3 regions of the Bacillus sp. TL12 genome follow, and region 3 is predicted to be linked to each of the others. Evidence: riboswitches for the same ligand, from Rfam matches in the RefSeq annotation. Region 3 holds a riboswitch; each other region holds the start of a gene.

Evidence for each region. A riboswitch is a leader RNA that binds a small molecule or an ion and turns the genes downstream of it on or off. The one in region 3 is predicted to bind S-adenosylmethionine.
Region 1: linked by a shared signal. The riboswitch ahead of LOK41_RS17500 (MetQ/NlpA family ABC transporter substrate-binding protein) and the one ahead of LOK41_RS11835 (hypothetical protein) in region 3 are both predicted to bind S-adenosylmethionine.
Region 2: linked by a shared signal. The riboswitch ahead of LOK41_RS21510 (sugar ABC transporter substrate-binding protein) and the one ahead of LOK41_RS11835 (hypothetical protein) in region 3 are both predicted to bind S-adenosylmethionine.

What each region holds. Positions count from the first base shown of each region.
Region 1 covers NZ_JAJJBY010000019.1:52,247-57,806, reverse strand. Annotated here, with positions in the region: partial or broken gene LOK41_RS17520 (thioredoxin domain-containing protein) at 1-180, opposite strand, end outside; gene LOK41_RS17515 (DnaJ family domain-containing protein) at 191-562, opposite strand; gene LOK41_RS17510 (methionine ABC transporter permease) at 908-1,576, opposite strand; gene LOK41_RS17505 (methionine ABC transporter ATP-binding protein) at 1,551-2,591, opposite strand; gene LOK41_RS17500 (MetQ/NlpA family ABC transporter substrate-binding protein) at 2,604-3,416, opposite strand; SAM riboswitch class I at 3,505-3,618, opposite strand; gene LOK41_RS17495 (hypothetical protein) at 3,814-4,131, shown strand; gene LOK41_RS17490 (ABC-F family ATP-binding cassette domain-containing protein) at 4,196-5,560, opposite strand, start outside.
Region 2 covers NZ_JAJJBY010000030.1:24,745-30,304, forward strand. Annotated here, with positions in the region: gene LOK41_RS21490 (hypothetical protein) at 1-61, opposite strand, end outside; gene LOK41_RS21495 (L,D-transpeptidase) at 350-1,111, opposite strand; gene LOK41_RS21500 (SDR family oxidoreductase) at 1,228-2,094, opposite strand; gene LOK41_RS21505 (NCS2 family permease) at 2,329-3,630, shown strand; SAM riboswitch class I at 3,721-3,825, shown strand; gene LOK41_RS21510 (sugar ABC transporter substrate-binding protein) at 3,914-5,029, shown strand; gene LOK41_RS21515 (sugar ABC transporter ATP-binding protein) at 5,026-5,560, shown strand, end outside.
Region 3 covers NZ_JAJJBY010000010.1:67,196-72,755, forward strand. Annotated here, with positions in the region: gene LOK41_RS11810 (energy-coupling factor transporter transmembrane component T) at 1-549, shown strand, start outside; gene LOK41_RS11815 (ABC transporter ATP-binding protein) at 522-2,183, shown strand; gene LOK41_RS11820 (ECF transporter S component) at 2,156-2,875, shown strand; gene LOK41_RS11825 (YwiC-like family protein) at 3,092-3,814, shown strand; gene LOK41_RS11830 (hypothetical protein) at 3,849-4,040, opposite strand; SAM riboswitch class I at 4,163-4,261, shown strand; gene LOK41_RS11835 (hypothetical protein) at 4,364-4,624, shown strand; gene LOK41_RS11840 (NAD(P)H-dependent oxidoreductase) at 4,920-5,495, shown strand; gene LOK41_RS11845 (group-specific protein) at 5,492-5,560, shown strand, end outside.

The DNA of each region.
Region 1 (5,560 bases), on a different contig from region 3:
TTTCATATCCCGTAATGAAATCACAATATTTTCCACACCTTGATATTGTTTTAATAAGTGGTTTACTTTCTCTAACATCACATCACAAACACCACAATTTTCCGTTTTGATGAATAAAAGCACTACATCTTTTGCTTCAATATATGCTACTAATTCTTCTATCGTTTGAAAATTTCTCATGTCATCCCTCTTAACGCAATTTACGAAACATTTGGTCTTGGTACATACGAAATGCCGAATTTCCTTTTATTTTTCGCTTCTCCATTAACTGTTGAAATCGAAGAGTTTTTGCTGTTAACTCCTCTTTTAATTTTGCTCGTTCTGTTTCATCGTAACAACAAGCGATTAAATCTTCTATTTTCAATATATCCTTTTGTAATTCCATCTCTGCCGGAATCATTCCAGCATTCTTCAAAATTTTGTAGCTCATTCTAAGGTCTGGAGGTACCATTGAAAGGTCTTCTAATTGCAGTGGTTTCCCTTTACCTGGAAGATCATCAAGGTCACCATTATTGATTGCTTGACGAATTCTTTCTTCAGCAATGCTTAAGAAAACATCCATGCCGCTCCCTCCCTTACATATTTTTACTATTATTTTACATTAAAAATTCTAATTATACCATAATATGGTGCGCAAAAAATCAGATTCCATATTTATTTATACCTATATAATTTTGATTTTTCGACATATAAGTCACTGTTCCGAAGAAGAACAAGTGACTTTCACTCATTTTCTCTTTCCGTTTTAACCTGGCATGGTGCAGGAACAGAATATAACCGCCGCTATGCATAATCGCCTCCTCTCTTCCGCCTAAAAAGAAAGGATTTATGGCGTTTTTTATTTTGGTTTATATACTCCAAAAATAAAAAAATGCGGTAACTCTTATAATAGAGCCACCGCATTTCGTCAATCTTTCTTCAATTTTCTAGCAATCCCATTTCCTAGAGACTGTAAGCCTTGAACAAGAATAATTAAGATAAATACCGTTGCATACATCACTTCCGGTTCATACCGTAAATGGCCAAATCGGTATGCTAAATCCCCAAGTCCACCTGCTCCTACAAGCCCAGCCATTGCTGTTGCACCTATTAAACCAATCGTCGCAATTGTAAGTCCTAATACAAGAGATGGACGCGCTTCTTTCACCATAACGTGCCAAATAATCTTTACTGTAGAAACTCCCATCGCTTGATATGCCTCAATCACACCACGATCCACTTCTAATAAAGCTGTTTCCATTAACCGCGCAATATAAGGTGCTGTAAAAACAACAAGCGGTACAATTACACCTTTCACACCAATCGACGTTCCCATAAGCAGCTTCGTAAAAGGTAAAATGAAAAATAATAGAATAATAAATGGAAGAGAACGAATCACATTAATAATCGTATTCAAAATGGGATATACAATTTTATTCTCACGTTGACCACCAGGCCTTGTTAAAACAAGTGTGACGCCAAGTGGCAATGCAATAATGACTGATATAAGTAGTGAAATGGATGTCATTTGAAATGTTTGGATCGTCGCTTCCCATATCATCTTACTCCACTCATCCCAAAAGGACTTGCTTCCCATACTCTTCTTCTCCCCTTTCTACGATAATTCCTTGTTCCCTTAAAAACGTTAAAGCCCGTTTTACCTCGTGCTTTTCACCCTGCATATGAACAACGAGTTTACCATATGATTCTGATTTTAGTTGTGTAATATTCCCCGATAAAATATTGGGATATACTTGAAATCGCTTTGTAGCAACAGCAAGTGCCGGTTCTCCTGAAGAGTTTCCGACAAAGGACAACGTTACAATTTCACCAGTATTTTTTAGTTCTTTCTGTATTTCTTCTGGAATCTTAACCGCTAAAGCACTATTCACAAATTTTTTCGTTGTTTTATGTTGTGGGTTTGTAAAAATCTCTTTCACTGTTCCACTTTCTACGATAGCTCCCTGTTCCATCACAGCAACTCGATCACATATGCGCTGGATAACGTTCATTTCATGTGTAATAAGTAAAATCGTAATCCCAATTTTCTCATTAATTTCTAGTAGCAGATCTAAAATCGACTCCGTTGTTTCAGGATCTAATGCGCTTGTCGCTTCATCACTTAGCAACACTTCTGGTTCATAAGATAACGCACGTGCAATTGCAACACGCTGTTTTTGTCCACCAGAAAGCTCGCTTGGATACGCATCTTTTCTATCAAACAGATCAACAATACGTAAATACTTTTCTACTCTTTTTTCAATTTCCGTTTTTGAAATCCCAGCTAATCGTAAAGGTAATGCAATATTTTCATAAACGTTGACTGTTTTTAATAAGTTAAATCCTTGAAAAATCATCCCGATTTTTTGTCTCGCCTTTGCTAACTCTTTTGTAGATAAGGTTGTTAAATCCTTTTCATTTACAATTACATTACCTGTTGTTGGTTTTTCTAATAAGTTTACACAGCGAATTAATGTACTTTTACCTGCACCGCTATATCCAATGATTCCAAACACTTCTCCTTTTTCTATTTTAAGAGAAGTTGGTTTCAGAGCTTCTATCTTACCTTTTTTTGTTGTAAATACTTTAGAAACATTCTTCAATTCAATCATGATATTCAGCTCCTACCAAGACGGTAAAACAGAACCATCGAATTTTTTCTCGATAAACTCTTTTACTTCTTTAGACTGATACGCTTTCTTCAGTTTTTTTACAACTTCATCATCCTTATTCTCCGTACGAACAACTACCCAGTTCACATATGGTGAATCTTTTCCTTCACGGAAAATAGAATCTTTAGCTGGACTTAACTTTGCACCTAATGCAAAGTTTGTGTTAATCGCAGCAGCTTTCACTTCACCTAATTGCGTTGGTAGTTGCGATGCCTCTAATTCAACAATTTTTAAATTCTTCGGATTCTCAATGACATCTTTTGCAGTTGCTTTTTCTGTTGCTTTTGGATCCACTTTTAAAACGCCTGCTTTTTCAAATAGTTTTAACGCTCGAAGTTCATTCGTTGGATCATTGGGTACAGCAATCGCATCTCCATCTTTTAACTCTTTTACATCTTTCAAACTTTTAGAATATACTCCCATTGGGAACGTGACCGTTGAAAATACTTCTGTCAGTTTCATATTACGTTCTGCTTTAAATACATCTAAATAAGACTTCGTTTGGTAACTATTTACGTCAATGCTTTTTTCATCTAGCGATACATTCGGCGCTACATAATCATTAAATACTTTTATGTCGACTTGCACCCCATCTTTTGCTGCTACTTCTTTTACTTTTTCAAAAATTTGTTCATGTGGCCCCCCAGTCACACCAACTGTAACTTTTTTCTCTTCTAGCGCTTTTGCCTCCTTACCCGAATCAGCACTACATGCACCTAGTAATAATACCGTTCCGCTTACAATACTTAACAACAACTTTTTCATATACAGTTCCCCCCACATATATTCTCTCTCTTCAAACCAAAAACACCTCTCAAATAAGAGAGGTGTCGAATAAACAAAATAGGCTCCTCTCTTATCTTCCAAAACGAAAATCGTTTTGCAGGAATTAGCACCTTAGCTTATTATTCATAAGCTCGGTTGCCGGGCATCATAGGGCCAGTCCCTCCGCCTCTCTGGATAAGAGTATTTGTATGAATTTTTTTAAAAGTTATGGTACTAATAGTAAATCTTACAAATTTTTTTGTCAATCATATTTTTCAGAATATATTTTATTTTCATTTTGAAACATCATAGCAATAGTGAGCAATTACTATGTACAAAGTATGTGCATCATTACTATACTTAGTAACAGCACATACACGAAAAGAGGTTACATTTTATGAGTGAATCATCATCTATACAAACCCTACTCCTATCTCAAATAGAAAAACTAACACAATCCTTTCATTACGATTTTTTATATGAGGTTGAACAACAAAAAACGCTATGCCAAATTCTTTTAAGGGATGATAACGGATCAATTGTAGCGACACCTCTTAGTTTTCATATGTCAATAGACGAAGTTGCCGGCAAAGGTGAATGTATTTTTTATCACGAACATGGTGAATTTCATCGACAAAAATTTGATATTTACACAGAAGACAGCATCGTTAAGTTGCTGTTGTTCATTCAAGAACGTTTGCAAGTAAATCAATGAACATAATGAAAGCAGCCACAAAAAGTGGCTGCTTTCATTTTATATTCCTAAATAACTTTCCCTCTTATTTTTTAGTACGATTCATTTCCTCCAAATTCCAAACTCGTGTCACCCAAGACTCATAAAAAGATGGCTCGTGAGAAACGAGTAAAACCGTTCCTTGATAATTTTGCAAAGCTTCTTCTAGCGCTTCTTTCGCATACACATCTAAATGATTGGTTGGTTCATCTAAAATTAATACATTACTCCGCGTTAACATAAGCTCACATAAACGTACCTTTGTTTGTTCTCCACCACTTAACAAGTGAAGAGACTGCCGAATATGCTCTTCCTTTAAACCACATCTTGCTAAAGATTGCCTGATTTCTTTTTGCGTCATATCCGGACGTCCTGACCAGATTTGCTCAAGTGGTGTAATTTCTTTCGCAAATTCTTCTTGAGCAAAATATGCAGGGTGTACTCGTTCTCCAATACTTACGGTTCCACTTATTGGTTTTAATTGCCCTAGTAATGTTTTTAACATTGTGGTTTTTCCAATTCCATTATGCCCAACAATTGCAATCTTTTCGCCCCTTTTCACTTGTAAATTAAGGGCTGTAAACAATGGTTCTGCATAACCAATTTGGATCTGCTGCGCTTGTAATATGCGGCTCACAGGCTCATTGTGAACCTGAAAATGAAAACGCGGCCTGTGTGCATCATTAGGCTTTCCAACCTTTTTCATTTTCTCCAATACCTTTTCACGACTTTTTGCTTGCTTTGCTTTTCGGATTTTATTTTTTTGAATAAAACCCTCTAAATTTGCAATTTCCTTTTGCTGCCTTGTATAAGCTGCTTTTAATTGTTGTTTCTGAAGTTGATAGCTTTCTAAAAAACTTTCATAACTCCCCGCGTAGCGCTTTATTGTGTTCCCTTCTAAATGATAAATCACATTCGTAATACTGTTTAAAAATGATTCATCATGTGAAACGACAATATAAGCATGCTCATACGTTTGTAAATATGCTCTTAGCCAATCAATATGAAGCGTATCTAAATAATTTGTCGGCTCATCAAGTAATAAAACGTGTGGCTTCTCTAAAAGAAGCTTGCCAAGTAATAACTTTGTGCGCTGACCACCACTTAATTTTGAAACATCTTTTTTCATCCCTAAATCTAACAAGCCTAAACCAGTTGCTACTTCTTCTATTGTTGTATGAAGTTGATAAAAATTTGAGCCTTCTAGCTTATTTTGTAATTCCCCATACTGTACTAATAACTTCTCTAAATCTGTTTCCTTTGCCATCTTGTCAGCAATATCCATCATTTCACGTTCAACCTTATACAGATGAGAAAATGCACTTTGCAAATATTCTTCAATCGTTGTTCCTTCTTGTAAATCAATATGCTGCTGTAAAAAACCGACTTTCACATGTGGAAACCATTCAAT
Region 2 (5,560 bases), on a different contig from region 3:
TAAATAAACAATTCGTTAACAAAAAGATTTTAAATGCAAATTGGCTATTCCCTTTTCTCATAACATACCCGCCCCCAATCTGTACTGTATTATATTCACAAGAACAGAATAGTTGCGATTGGGCAGGCTAATTTACACTTTGCCATATTTCCATCCTATACATCGCGGCTATGAAAACAAATGGAGATTTCCACTCATTCGCTCTCTTTGTTTTAACACGGCATGGGGCTAAAAAAGCACTGATCGCTTCTAGCCACCGGTGGATCCTCTCCTCTCTCCCACCCCAAAAGAAAGGTCTTTCGCCTTTTCTTTATACAGTAAATAAGCTATCGTCTATTTACGATAGCTTTTATGGTACATTATATTTCCGTTTATAAATATTGCTTAAAATGGAATAAGGAACTTGTTCATAACGAATTTTCTCCCCTGTTTCATCCATAATATACAAATTATTTCCTATATAATAGCTGCCATTTTTCCCTCGGGAATAAACAGCATATCGTTCATTTGGCAATACCGTTATTACTTCCGTAAATTGACCATTAGGTTCCTGCCAAAATATATTCATGCGATCCACAAGTGTCAATGTTCCAATTTGTTCTTCTTCTATTATTCGTCCATTCCAGCTTATAACACGATACCCGAGCTGATGCGCTGCATATTCTGGAGATGTGTAAAACTGCGAAATAATGACTTTTGTTTGTAACGATACCCGGTCATATAACCATTGTATATCGCGATCATGCATGCGAATACAACCATTTGATTCCCTTCCTCCAATGGTTCCTTCTCGATTTGTACCATGAATTGCATATTCTTTTTCATTTAAACCGAGCCACCTTGTTCCAAGTGGATTATTCGGTGCACCACCTGGAATCTTCTTACGGTGATATTCTTTGTTTTTATATTTATTAATGATACAAAACGTACCTTCAGGAGTCGGAGTTTGGCGCTTTCCAGTTGTAACAGGAAACGTTCTTACATAGTTTCCATTTTCAAAAAAAGATAATTGATTTGTTTTAAGGTTAATTAGTATTAAATGATCGCTACTAGCAAAAGTGCTAATTGGCAGACAGAAAAAGAGTATTACAACGAAACATATCTTTTTCATTCATATCCCCCCAAGCATCCCCCTTTAAAATTGACCATAATATATGAGGGTACAATTAGCTTTTACTATGAGCTCTATTCTTATGAATGAAAATACAAAGCGCCTCCCTCTTATTTTTATCCATTTACAATTACACCACCATTTACATGAAGAATCTGTCCTGATACGTATGTGGAATCTCCTGAAGCTAAATATACATATGCAGGTGCTAATTCGTATGGTTGACCAGGTCGCTTCATTGGAACATTACTTCCAAATTCAGCTACTTTTTTCTTATCGAAACTTGCTGGAATAAGCGGTGTCCAAATCGGACCTGGTGCAACTCCGTTTACGCGAATCCCTTTTTGAACTAAAGACTTTGCGAGAGAACGCGTAAAAGCAACAATCGCTCCTTTTGTTGCGGAATAATCAATAAGCTGTTCATTTCCCTCATATGCAACAATAGAAGCTGTATTTATGATTACATCTCCTTGCTTTAAATGTGCGAGAGCGGCTTTTGTAACGTGAAAATAAGAAAAAATATTAACGCGAAATGTTTTTTCAAGTTGCTCTGCTGTAATGTATTCCAAACTTTGCTGCGGATATTGCTGCGCAACATTATTTACAATAATATTCAGACCACCTAGCTGCGAAGCCGCTTCCTTTACAATGTTCTGACAATGTTGTTCACTACTTAAATCACCTGGAAATAATATGCATTTTACACCTTGTTTTTCCACAAGTCTTGTCGTCTCATTTGCATCTACATGCTCATCTAAATAAGCAATAGCAATATGTGCACCCTCTTTAGCAAAAGCAATGGCAACTGCCCTTCCAATTCCACTATCTCCTCCTGTAATAAGTACATTTTTCCCTCTTAACTTTTCACTACCACGATAATTCGGATCCTCGTACTTCGGAAGAGGGTTCATCATCGATTCTATTCCTGGCTGTTTATTTTGGTGTTGCGGTGGCAACGTTAAAAACTTTTTTTGTTCTGCCATGAATCTTTCAGCTCCTTCTCATTTCTCTTTCTTATGATGTACACAATTATGAAAAGTACTTATAAGAAGGGAAAAACCGAAACATAAGAGTATTTTCTTGATTAACATTCGAAATTAAGACATAAAATATGAATTGTTATAAACTTTTTATGCAAAACGCTTGCAAAACACTTAAAAAACGAATATTATATATAACTGTTGTGATTATCATTCGTAAACAGAAAGGATGTTTATATGTTTAACCTTTCAAAACATAAAACTTCTATAAAAACTGAAATTATGGCAGGTATAATTACCTTCTTAACAATGGCATATATTATTGTCGTAAACCCTATCATCCTTGGCGATGCAGGTGTTCCATTTGAACAAGCATTTACAGCGACAATTATTGCAGCTGTTGTCGGAACATTATTTATGGCAATCTTTACAAACTTACCAATTGCAATCGCACCAGGTATGGGACTTAACGCTTATTTCTCTTACTCTGTTGTAAAAGCACATGAAGGTATGACATTTACAATTGCATTCTCTGCTGTATTCGTAGCAGGCATGATTTTAATTTTGTTATCATTCACATCATTCCGTACAAAATTAATGGAAGCTATTCCTGAAAACTTAAAACATGCAATTACTGCTGGTATTGGCTTATTTATTGCTTTTATCGGTTTACGTATGACAGGAATTGTAGTGAAACATGACTCAAACTTAGTTGGACTTGGAGACCTTCATTCTGCTCCAGTACTACTAGCTTTAGCTGGCCTTGGGATCACACTTATTCTTATGTCTTTAAACATAAACGGCGCATTATTCTTCGGAATGTTATTAACAGGAATTATCGCTTATTTCACAGGACAGTTAACATTCTCAAACGGCATTACATCAATGCCTGGATTACCAGAAGGAATCATTGTTTCTAACCCAATTACAGCAGTTTCTGATGTCATTAATTACGGGTTATACGGCGTTGTATTCTCTTTCTTCCTTGTTACGCTATTTGATACAACAGGTACACTACTTGGTGTTGCGCAGCAAGGTGGATTTATGAAAGATGGCAAACTTCCGAAATCAGGACGAGCTCTTCTATCTGATTCTTTCTCAGCAACAATTGGATCTATGTTCGGAACAACACCATCAACAGCTTATATTGAATCATCTGCTGGTGTTGCAGCTGGTGGCCGTACTGGTTTAACAACAATAACAGTTGCTGCACTATTTGCAGTTGCTGCATTCTTCGGTCCTCTAGTAGGTGCTGTTTCTGGCGTATCAGCAATTACATCTCCATCATTAATTATTGTTGGTAGCTTAATGATGGGATCTGTACGTCACATTGATTGGGATACATTTGACGAAGCATTCCCTGCATTCTTAGTAATCTTAAGCATGCCACTTACATCAAGTATCGCAACAGGTATTGCACTTGGATTCATTTCATATCCACTTATGAAAATGGCAAAAGGACAATTCCGTGCTGTTCATCCTCTTGTATACGTATTTGGGATTTTGTTCGCTTATCAGTTGATTTTCTTACCGCATTAAAGTTCCTCGTAATGAGGAACTTTTTTTTATAAAAAGTGTTTGACAACATTATATAAATGTGGAATAATTCGAACTAGTTAAATATTTGATATCTTATCAAGAGCAGGTGGAGGGATGAGCCCTACGAAGCCCGGCAACCGACCCATAATGGGCACGGTGCTAATTCTTACAACACATTGTGTTGAAAGATAAGAGTAACGTGATAAGACGTCTTTTCTCTGTGAAAAGACGTTTTTTATTTCCTCTTCTCCCCTCTCTTCTTACATTTAGGAGGGATTTTTTTATGAAAAAATTGTGTTCCATATTATTAATCATTCTCTTGTTCGCATTAACAGCCTGTACAAATGAGCAAGATGCTGTTTCTTCACAGAAACAACAAACCATCAAAAAAGAAACGACCTCAACGCAAAGTAGTTCGAATACAGAAATTCCAAAACAAGTGCAAAAACCGTTAAAAGTTGCTTTAATTATGCAGATGTCTATCGGGACATTCTCCTCCCAATATATTGAAGGTGTAAAAAAGCAGATTGAACAATTTGGTGGTAGCGTACAAGTGTACAATTCCGATAATGACCTGGCAAAAATGGCAGCGAATCTAGATACCGCGATTAATTCGAAAGTTGATGGAATCTTAATTGACCACGGTCGCTCTGAGGCGTTAAAGCCAGGTGTAGAAAAAGCATTACAAGCAAATATTCCAGTCGTCGCATTTGATAATGATTTACGTTTACCTGGTGTAACTGTTATTGATCAAGACGACTATAGTCTCGCATGGAAGTCGTTAAAAACATTAGCTGAAGATTTAAATGGCAAAGGAAATATAGCTGTAGTATGGGTTGGCGGCTTTGCTCCAATGGAACGTCGTAGTGTTATTATTGATGCATTTTATAAACGTTATCCAAATATAAAAGAAGTGGCTCGATTCGGTACTGCTAGTAATAACACGCCACTAGATACACAAACACAAGTAGAAGCATTATTAAAGAAATATCCTAACAAAGGCGATTTACATGCTATTTTTGCTTCTTGGGATGAATTTGCCAAAGGGGCTGTAAAAGCACTTGAACAAGCTGGTCGCACTGATATAAAAGTATACGGCATTGATTTAAGCAACGAAGATTTACAATTAATGCAAAAAGAAAACTCACCTTGGGCTGCAACAACTGCAACTGATCCAGCTGAAGTAGGTAAAGTACAAGTGCGCTTCCTGTATAAAAAAATTGCCGGCGAACATACGCCAGATATTTACTCGTTAGACCCATACCTTGTAAAGAAAAATAGTTTACCTACAGAAAGTATCACTATGGAACACTTATCTAGATACATAAGCGGCTGGGGAAATTCAAAAGATGCGTACTCACCTTGGATGAACAAATTAGAGAAGGAGAAAAAACGATGACATTCTCACTTCAAAACATTACACATTCTTATACAACTACCCCTGTGCTACAAGATGTTTCCATAGAGGTACAAAAAGGACAAATTCATGCGTTACTTGGAATGAATGGTGCAGGAAAAAGTACTTTATTAAAAATAGCAACTGGCGAAATCCGTCCAGTTGCCGGAAAGATAAAAATTAATGAACAAACCATTTCTTTCACTTCGCCAAAAGATGCAAAAAAACATGGTATTGCTTTCGTTACACAAGAAGTAGATCACGGACTTATTCCAAATTTGTCTGTATTAGAAAATCTACTAATCGATTACTTAGCACTAAATAGTAAAATTCTATTCTCAAAATCACAACTAACACAGCTTGCTAAAAAATATTTGCAAGCCGTGCACATCGATTTAAACCTTTGGGAAGATATTTCAAAGTGTTCTTTACATGAAAAACAATTACTTCTTATTGCAAGAGCATTATCAAATAACACAAGTTATCTCTTATTAGATGAACCAACGTCTTCACTTGGACCGAAAGAAGTCGAAA
Region 3 (5,560 bases):
ACATTCACTTCTTATAATGATATTATTTCAAGTCATAAATTTTTGTACTTGTTTTCACGGGTTTCACCGAAAGTTGCGCTATTGACAATGATCACGGTACGTTTTGTTCCTTTATTTATCCGGCGTTTAAGACAAATTACACTTGTTCAAAAAACAAAAGGTGTTCAATTAGATTCAGGCCCATTCATCGGGAGAATCAAAAATGGAATGAAACTTTTGCAGGTGTTACTTGTTTGTTCTTTAGAAGATGCATTACAAACGGCAGATTCCATGCAAGCGCGTGGGTTTGGAGTGACAAAGCGTAGTACGTATATACGGTATCGCATGGGGAAACAAGATTGGTATATACTTGCGTCTTTAGTGGTTTTATTACTAAGCAGTTTTGTGCTCAATTATTACGGCGCTGGCAAATTATCAATCTATCCAAGAGTGGAATCACTTGTATTTCAGCAATATGATGGAATACTATTCGTTTCATTTTTACTATTTATTAGTTTACCAATCATAATGGAAGGGAGGGAATGGTTATGGTGGCGCATGCAGAAATAAAAGACTTAGCTTTTACGTATGCAGATGAAAATGTACAAGCATTAACAGATGTTTCTTTAACGGTTTCTCAAGGTGAATTTATTGTGCTAGCTGGACGTTCAGGATGTGGCAAGACAACGCTTTTGAAACATTTTAAGAAAGAGTTACTTCCGATTGGAAAGCGCACAGGGAGTATGTATTATAATGGAGCTTCTTTACTCGAGATGCCTGATTTATTGTCAGCACAAGAAGTCGGAATGGTATTTCAAAACCCGGAAAATCAACTTGTTATGGATACGGTTATTCAAGAATTGGCATTTTCTCTTGAGAATGTTGGTCTAGAAACAAAAGTCATCCAAAAGAGAATTGCTGAGTTAATTAGCTTTTTAGGATTTCAAGATTTATTAAACCAGTCTGTTCACACATTATCAGGGGGACAAAAACAACTTGTTAATTTAGCGGCAGTTCTTGTGCTGCAGCCTAAATTGTTACTGCTAGATGAACCGACAGCGCAGCTTGATCCAATTGCAGCAAAAGATTTTTTAGGATTATTGAAACGGATTAACGAAGAACTTGGGATTACCATTATCATGAGTGAACATCGTTTAGATGAAGTCATTCCATTAGCAACTCGCGTTGTGTTTATGGATGCAGGGAGAATTATGTATGATGGAATCCCGCAACATGTTATATCGAAAATGTGGGCATTAGAAGAATCTCGATCGTTTATCCCTCAAATTCCAAGGTTGTTTTTAGAATGGGATATAGAGAAAATTCCATTTACGGTAAGGGAGGCACAAACACAAATTCATTCCGAGTTACCGATCGAACATGAAGTACCGGCTATATCACAGGCAGAAACAAAAGCAGTGATTTTACAAGCGAAACATATATCTTTTCAATATGAAAAAAATAGTCCGTTTATTTTGCAAGATTTAACGCTAGCAATTGAACAAGGCAAGTGGACTGCGCTTGTTGGAAAAAATGGTACAGGAAAATCAACACTTTTAACTATATTAGCAGGACTAAACAAAGCTAGAAGAGGAAAGGTGCGGTGGAACGGAACGGAAATTCATAAAATGAAGTCCAAGGAACGATTTGAAAAAATCGGATTTGTATCACAACATCCCTATTATCATTTTACATTTGAGACGGTGTGGGATGAAGTGTTTGAAAGAGCAAATGAATTATATGGTGATAGAGGGAAAGAAATTACAGAAGAGATGTTAAACCGATTTTGGCTGTATTCCATTCGCGATCGTCATCCACATGATTGTAGCGGGGGAGAACAACAGTTAATCGCACTATGCACAGCCTTGTTATCTAAGCCCCAATTATTATTATTAGATGAACCAACAAAAGGGCTGGATCCAGAGAAAAAGGAAGGATTAGGCGAACTGTTTCAAGCGTTACAAAAGGAAGGAACAACAATTGTGATGGCCACACATGACATTGAATTTGCAGCGAAATATGTGGATCATTGTATGATGTTATTTGATGGGAAAGTCATTATGGATGATGCGCCAAAGAAATTTTTTAGTGATAATTTCTTTTATACAACATCTATTAATCGTTTTATTCGCAAGCAATTACCTTATGCATTAACGTGGGAGGATGTGTATCAAGCGTGTCCAAACGATATGTTGCTCTCATAACGCTTATTTTTCTTCTTGTAATAAGTACACTTCTGTTTACTTCCTTTGTAACAGATGAATATTTTATTTGGTGTAGTTTATTTTTATTGTTCATTATTATGTTACCTTTTTATATACGATTTGAAAGGAAAGCATTTGTTTCACGTGAAATCGTTATTGTAGCTGTTTTAGCAGCCATAGCAGCAGTGAGTCGTGTACCATTTTCTCTTATGCCGAGTGTACAACCAACTTCTTTTATTATTATTGTATCTGCAATTGTGTTTGGGAGTGAGACAGGATTTATGATTGGTGCAACGGCAGCACTTGTATCTAATATATTTTTAGGACAAGGGCCTTGGACACCTTGGCAAATGTTTTCTTGGGGAATGATAGGTTTTACAGCTGGTTTACTACGAAATACATTTATTATGAGAAAGTTATGGGGAAGAGTCATCTATGGGTTCATAGCCGGTTTTGTTTTTGGCTGGATTATGAATTTGTGGGGGATACTTGGCTTTTTAGAAGGATTAACATGGAAAGACTTTATGGCATACTACGCTGCAAGTTTTTACTTTGATTTCGCTCATGCGCTTTCAAATGTAATTTTTCTTGTTTTGTTTAGCTCATCATGGATCCGAATTCTTATGAGATTTAAAAAGAAATATGGAATTTTAGATGATAACGAGCTATTATATCAAGGAAACAAAGCATAAGCATATATCATAAAGCATAAGAATATAACGTAGGATCGCGACTTACATATTCGTTTGCCTCTTTCATGCTTCTTACCATTGGTGAGAAGCATTTTTTTATAATGATACTTTGGTTTAGAAAATGTCAAAAAATTGTTTTAATATATTCAACTTTTGGATGGAACTTTTTATATAATAGGAAATGAGAAAGGTTTTCAAAGAGGAGATGTAATATTCATGAAGCTAGTTATTCCGAAGCAGCATGGTGCATGGGGAATGCTGCTGATCCCATTTTTACTTAGTGTGCTACTTGGTAAACCTACATACTACCACATTCCACTCTTTATCGCTTGGTTATTTATCTATTTAGCAACGTATCCATTTTTAATGTACATGAAGAAAACACGAAAGAAAGAATTTTCACATGCAGCAATTATTTATTTTGTTATTGCATGTGTTTTCGGGATTGTATCTTTACTATATGAATGGAAAATTCTTTTATTCACGGTTACAATGATTCCACTCTTTATCGTAAATATATACTTTGCCCGTCAAAAAAAGGAACGAGCATTAGTAAATGATATTTGTGCCATACTTGTTTTCTGCATTGGTGGCTTGATTAGTTATTATTTTTCGATGAAGACAATTGATGGGACAGCATGGTGGATTGCGGTTATTTCTTTCCTTTATTTCTTAGGTAGTACATTTTATGTGAAAACAATGATACGTGAAAAGAATAATCCTACTTACCGCTATGTTTCATGGGGATATCATATTTTCTTAATCATTGCTTCTTTCGTAGTAAATCCATGGCTGTCTCTTGTATTTATACCGAGCCTAGTTCGTGCAATCGTATTGTATGGTAAAAAGATATCTATATTAAAAGTTGGAGTTTTAGAAATCGTTAATTCTGTATATTTTTTAATTGTGACGGCAATACTGTTGCAGTATGCCATTTGAGGTATTGCCCATCTAGAAAAGAGATGGGCGATATTTATTTTTGTTCTAAAATATCAACCGTGTGATTACATTTTTGTAATGCATCTTCCACAGCTTGTAGAGATTGTTCGATTCGCTCTCGATTATCACTTTTTTCGACTGTTTGTAATGCATGTTCTAAACAATTCTTTGCTTCTTGCAACGAATGGAATGAATCTTGAACGTATCCGCGGGCATTTTTATCCATCATAAATTCCTCCTTTTGTACATACAATGTTAGTATGGGCGTAAGGAAAGAAAATATAACTTATTGTATATTGTTTGACAATTATAATAAAAGTAGTTATAGTAAGATATATAGTGAATATTTTCTTATCCAGAGAGGTGGAGGGACTGGCCCGATGAAACCCAGCAACCGCGATGCAGGTGCTAATTCCAGCAGAACATATTTGTTCTGGGAGATAAGACGAAGATATATACGTAACTTCTTCTTATCGAAGAGGTTTTTTTATTGCAAAAAAACCGATTCCAAAGACAACATAATAAGAAGAAAGGGGTTGCAATTGTACTGTGACACTCGAAAAATACGTAAAGCTGCGTAATGCAGTATATGAATATATGATGGAACAAGATAAACCAATATCACTATTAGATATTCAAGAACATATCGTTTCGCATCATGAAGGAAAATTCACGAAAAAAATGTTACACCAATTTTATTTATCAAGGCTATTAGACGAACTGAAACTGGATGGGAAAATTACTTTAGCTAATGATGAATACCACTATGCTGAGAAAAGGGTATTCTATGAGGCGAGAAAAGGGAGCTAGGCTCTCTTTTTTTATGTTATAATTTGTTTGAAAATTCGAATTGTATGTAGAGTAAAAGACTGCCAAAGCAGCCTGATACAAGGGAATGGTGTTGAGTGTGTAGTGTCAAAAGTTGAATATGCCCTGAAAGAGGCATTTCATTCGGCTATAAATGAAAAGAGACACCTTCGCCGAGTAGGTGTCAGTTGGTTTGCCAAATGGGTTTGCCAAATGGGCTTGCCACTTGACATGTAATAGAATATCACGCAAACTTTCGGAAGTCAAAAGGGAATTTAAGGAAAGGTGTTGTTTGAAGGTGAACATACTCATCGTCTATACACATCCCAATCCATCTAGTTTCAATGCATCCATTTTAGAACATGTGCAAAAAGGGCTTCAAGAGACGAATCATTCTGTTACATTGCTGGACCTTTATAAGGAACAATTTAATCCAGTACTTATTTTTAATGAAGATAAGAGAAGACGTGATTTAGCGTATGAAGAAGAGACAGAGAAATACAGAACATTAATCAAGGAAGCAGATTCTTTAATTTTTATTTATCCAATATGGTGGTGGGGAATGCCTGCTATTTTAAAGGGGTTTATCGATCGCGTTTTTGCTGCAGGGTTTGCATATAAATATGAAGGTGTAATGCCGAAAGGATTGCTTATAGGGAAAACAGCATGGGTTATTAATACTTTAGATTCACCTTTATGGTACGTGGCACTCTTATATCGCTCTGCTGATTGGGTGATTATGAAAAAGGGTATTTTACGATTTTGTGGTATACGTCAAATAAACCGTTCTGCTTTTCAGTCTGTAAAAACAAGTAAAGCAGAAAAACGTGAAAAGTGGCTTTTAGAAATACAAGAAAAGGCTAAAAAATTATGAGCGAAGTAGAAAATATATTGAGATGCTGTAAGCGGAATGATGATTTGTTTCGTACGTATATCGTT